2 regions of the Thermodesulfobium acidiphilum genome follow, and region 1 is predicted to be linked to the other one. Evidence: riboswitches for the same ligand, from Rfam matches in the RefSeq annotation. Region 1 holds a riboswitch; the other holds the start of a gene.
The links. Region 1 has a riboswitch for molybdenum cofactor ahead of TDSAC_RS04845 (NADP-dependent glyceraldehyde-3-phosphate dehydrogenase). Riboswitches for the same ligand answer to the same signal wherever they lie in the genome.

Region 1 (2,468 bases):
TAGTCCCAATAAAAACAAGTTTTATATCGGTATGCATAAATATTAGTTCACATATTGTCTTAAGGAAAGAATTTTCATCTTTTATTTTATAGGCTATTTGATTTATTTGAAACAATAAAACGTTTAACTCTAGTAAATTAGATAAAGATTCTTTATTTTTATTCAAACTTCTTAATTGAAATTTTTCATCTGCTTGTAGAAAAAAAGAATGGTTCGTTTTTTTAATTGAATTTTTCTTGTGAAAAAAATTTTTGGACTTAAATTTTTTTGAGTTATCGTTATAACTTTTCATAATCTAGACAAAAGCCTCTTTAAAAATTATATTTAATAAATAACTGATAACAAAAATAAACTTTTTTGAATTTGTAAAAATTTTTCTGAAGTGCTTTTTAACAGTATGTGTATGGGGGGGGGGGGCTGAAAAGCATCAAAAAGTGGTAAACCTTATACAAGGAAAAAGTGAAATAAGAAAATAGTACAACATTAGCAAAATAAAAAAACCTATCCTTTAAAAAACTTGAAACCATAAAAAACACTTTTAAAAATTACAAAATATATTACTCTTCTAATCAAATTAGCTATTTCTCCATCCTAAAAGCTAAAATTAAAATTAAAGAAAACATATCATTTTTTGTATAAAGCCTGATATTCAATCATGCTTTAAAATTATATCATATAGCACTTTGTTGAGCTAGAATCTCGTAGTAAATTTTTGCTTTTTAACACGATAGCTATAGTTAGCAGTTGTTTAATACTGTTAAAAAATTTTTAGAAAATTATTTTAAGAAATAACTAAACAGAATTAATAAGAACTTAAAAATTTTAGCGCATCCAAACCAAAATTTATGTTTATTCCAAGTTGAATATTAAATATGATGACAAAATAAAAATATTTGTTTTATCGTATGAAGTATATGCTAAACTATGTTATAGTTTCTCCGAGTTTGCATTTCTAAAGCTTAAATGCTATGAGTACAAACCGATACGGTAGTTTTGGAAACGAAACTGCCCCCACATTTGGAAAGGAGGAAATTGTATGAGATTTATACATTCAGATTATTATACTTGTTTTCTTGCCTCGCTAATTATCTTTTTCTACCCTTAGAAAAATTTGCTTTTTTGATTTAAAAACCTAAAACTTAAGTAAAATTAGGTTTTAGTAAATAAAGAACGATTATGTCGACAAAAGTTATAACATTTATGTTGTAGCGATCCAAATTTAAAAACTTAAATAGATGGAGGTTGTTGTGAATCAGAAAGAAGATAACTATTTTGAATTTAAATTTCCTGTTATAAATAAAATACCAGCTAAATTTGCTCTGAAAGATCACATTGATCAAACAGAGTATCTTTGTAATGGAGAGTTAAAATCATGGAACAAAGAAAAAATCTCTATTTTCTCACCAATTTTCGTTTGTAAGGATAAAGATTCAATGCCTGAGCAAATGGTGCTGGGAAGCTGTCCATCATTAGATGAGGAAGAAACACTAAAAATTCTTGACGCCGCTGTCAAAGCATATAATGATGGCAATGGAATATGGCCATTAATGAGGGTTGAAGATAGAATAAAATGCGTTGAAAAATTTATATATTTAATGGGGGAAAATAAAGATGAAATTGTAAACCTTTTAATGTGGGAAATTGCAAAATCACATAAAGACTCAGAAAAAGAATTTGACAGAACTATAAAGTATATGATTGATACCATTGATGCACTAAAAACTCTTGATAGAAACTCATCAAGATTTCTAATTGAAGACTCAATAATTGCACAAATTAGAAGGTCACCACTTGGCATAGTGCTATGTATGGGTCCATTTAATTATCCTCTGAATGAAACTTTTACAACCCTTATACCTGCCTTGATTATGGGAAATGTGGTTATTTTTAAGCCACCAAAACATGGTATTCTTTTATATAGGCCATTGCTCAAAGCATTCAAGGAAGCGTTTCCACCAGGCGTTATAAACACACTTTACGGAAGAGGAAGGGTTGTAGCATCAGCTTTAATGTCAACAGGAAAGATTAGCTGTCTGGCCTTTATTGGAACTAGCAAGGCCGCTGATTCATTACAAAAATCACATCCAATGCCTCACAGATTAAGAATGATACTTGGCCTTGAAGCAAAGAATCCTGCAATTGTTTTACCCGACGCATCAATTTCTCTTACAGTAAAAGAGTGTTTGCTTGGAGCTCTTTCATTCAATGGACAAAGGTGTACAGCGCTCAAAATACTATTTATACATTCTAAAATTGTAGACATATTCCTTGAGGAATTATCAAATGAAATCGGAAAGTTAAAAATTGGTGCTCCATTTGACGATGATGTCTTTATAACGCCAATGCCTGATGAAAGCAGAATAAAATATTTTATTGAACTTATTGAAGATGCAAAACTTTTAGGTGCAAAAATAGTTAATAAGTTTGGTGGTTCATATAATAAAACATTCTTTTACCCTACAATTTTG
Region 2 (2,468 bases), 290 kb from region 1:
GGATGGCCTTGCCGAATATGACTGGGATTCCTGGAAAATATTAAATAAAGTTTTAGGTGAGAAAATCGAACTTGTCGGAGATGATATATTCGTAACAAATCTAGAAATAGTAAAAAGAGGTATTTCTGAAAACATTGCAAATTCTGTTTTAATTAAATTAAATCAAATAGGAACTCTTTCAGAAACTCTTGATACAGTTAAATACGCCCAAAATTCAAAGTGGGGTACATTCGTGTCTCACAGGAGTGGTGAAACTACCGATAGCTTTATATCTGACTTAACTGTAGCAATTGGTGCTGGACATTTAAAAACAGGTGCGCCTGCTAGAGGTGAAAGAGTTGAAAAATATAACCAATTATTAAGAATTGAAGAGGAACTGGGAAAATATGCAAAATATGCTGGTAAGAATGCTTTTATAAGACCAATAAGATCCTAAAGTTATCTATAAAGTTATCTATAAACTTGAAACCCTACTCAAATTTTGTGGTAGGGTTTCTTTTTTTAACAAACAAAAACAAATATATTTAATCAAATATAGAGAAAATTTAAAAATAATATTTAATTTGTTATATAATAATAATAATACTCCGAGTTCTTTTGACCTAAAGCTCTAAAGCTATGGCAAAGAACCACTAACGGTTGTTTGGGAAACCGAGCAGCCCCCCAATTAGGAAAGGAGGGTGTGGATATGTTTAATTTTTTATTTTTTACACTCTTATTTCTAGTTTTTTTGCCTTCCTTTTTCTTCTGAACAATCTAGAATATCTAACTCAACTTAATAAATTCTGGAAGATTTAAAATCTATTTGTGTTAAATATAAATAATTAAGAATTTGTTAATTTTTTAACTTAAATAAAACTTAAATAAAGAAGGGAAGATAATATTTGAAAAGGGGAATAATTGGTGTTGTAATATTAATTACAGCTTTAATTTTTATTGCAGGGTGCGGAACTTATAATAAAGGGGTAAATCAACAAACAGAAAAAGTGAAATTATATCTTTATGGGGCTGGAACTTTAGCCAAACCCTTTAAAGAAGTAATTGAAGAGTTTGAAAAAAAATATCCCAACGTTACAATAGAATCTCAATTTGGTGGAAGCGTAAAAATGGTAAAGCAAGTAACCGAGTTACATCAGCCTGGTGATATAATCGCAGTTGCTGACTATAACGTAATCCCAAAATATATGTTTGGAGAAAACGGACAGACAAAATATACTGATTGGTATATAGGTTTCGTAAATAATTCTATCACTTTTGTATATACTGACAAAAGTAAATATGCAAACGAAATTAACTCAAATAATTGGTACAAGATCTTATCAGAAAAGGGAGTTCAAATCGGAAGATCTAATCCCAATACCGATCCTTCAGGTTATCAAACGCTTCAAATGTTAAAACTAGCTGAAAAGTATTATAAAGATCCAACAATTTATGAAAAAGTCCTTGCAAATGCTCCAGAAAGAAATATTAGGGATACAGAAACAGAACTATTGAGTTCTCTTGAGGCTGGTCAGATTGACTACCTTGCTATATATAAATCCGATGCTCTACAACATCACTTAAAATATTTAGACCTACCGCCTCAAATAAATCTAAGCGATCCTAAATATGCCAATTTTTATAAAGAAGCAGTAGTAGATACAAAGAATGGTGAACTATCCGGGAAACCGATTATCTATGCGATAACAATTCCAAACAACTCTAAAAATACCGAATGGGCTATAAAATTCGTGGAATTCTTGCTTAGTCCGGAAGGTCAATCAATAATGAAGAAAAACGGTTTCGGTGTCTTAGAAAAGCCATATGCTAATAATATTGATAAAGTTCCACCTGAACTTAAAAACTTTGTAAGCGAATGGCCTAAATAACAAAATGAATAGTTTGTTGGACAGCAAGAGATTTCATTTTAATTGGTTAGTTTTATCTTTTTGGTTATTTTCAATGGTAATTTTAGGCTTCATAATACTACCACTCATTGAAATGTTATTTGAACAACCACTTGATATGATCGTGAAAGCAGCTCAAATGCCAGATGTAACCAATTCAATCCTTTTGAGTCTGGAGGCCTCATTTATCACTGCAATTATAGCAGTTATATTCGGAACTCCTTTATCGTATATTCTCGCCAGAACTCAATTTCCATACAAGTCAATTGTTGAGGCTATTGTAAACCTTCCTCTTGCTGTCCCACATACAGTTGCGGGCATTGCCCTTTTATTTGTTTTTGGCAAAACTGGTCCAATTGGTCACATTACCGAACGTTTTGGAATTAGTTTTTGGGGAACTATATTTGGTATAATAGTAGGCATGCTTTTTGTAAGTTCACCATATATGATAAATTCTGCAAGGCTAGGCTTTGAAAACATTGATATTAGAATTGAAAAAGCTGCAAGAACATTAGGCGCTACAAATAGTCAGGTTTTCTTTCATATATCCCTACCTCTTGCCTTTAGATCTATCTTAAGCGG

Region 2: another riboswitch for molybdenum cofactor. It lies ahead of TDSAC_RS06185 (extracellular solute-binding protein); the one in region 1 lies ahead of TDSAC_RS04845 (NADP-dependent glyceraldehyde-3-phosphate dehydrogenase).

What each region holds. Positions count from the first base shown of each region.
Region 1 covers NZ_CP020921.1:939,586-942,053, forward strand. The annotation lists gene TDSAC_RS04840 (bifunctional diguanylate cyclase/phosphodiesterase) at 1-292, opposite strand, end outside; molybdenum cofactor riboswitch at 925-1,044, shown strand; gene TDSAC_RS04845 (NADP-dependent glyceraldehyde-3-phosphate dehydrogenase) at 1,236-2,468, shown strand, end outside.
Region 2 covers NZ_CP020921.1:1,229,745-1,232,212, forward strand. The annotation lists gene eno (phosphopyruvate hydratase) at 1-436, shown strand, start outside; molybdenum cofactor riboswitch at 574-695, shown strand; gene TDSAC_RS06185 (extracellular solute-binding protein) at 885-1,868, shown strand; gene TDSAC_RS06190 (ABC transporter permease) at 1,873-2,468, shown strand, end outside.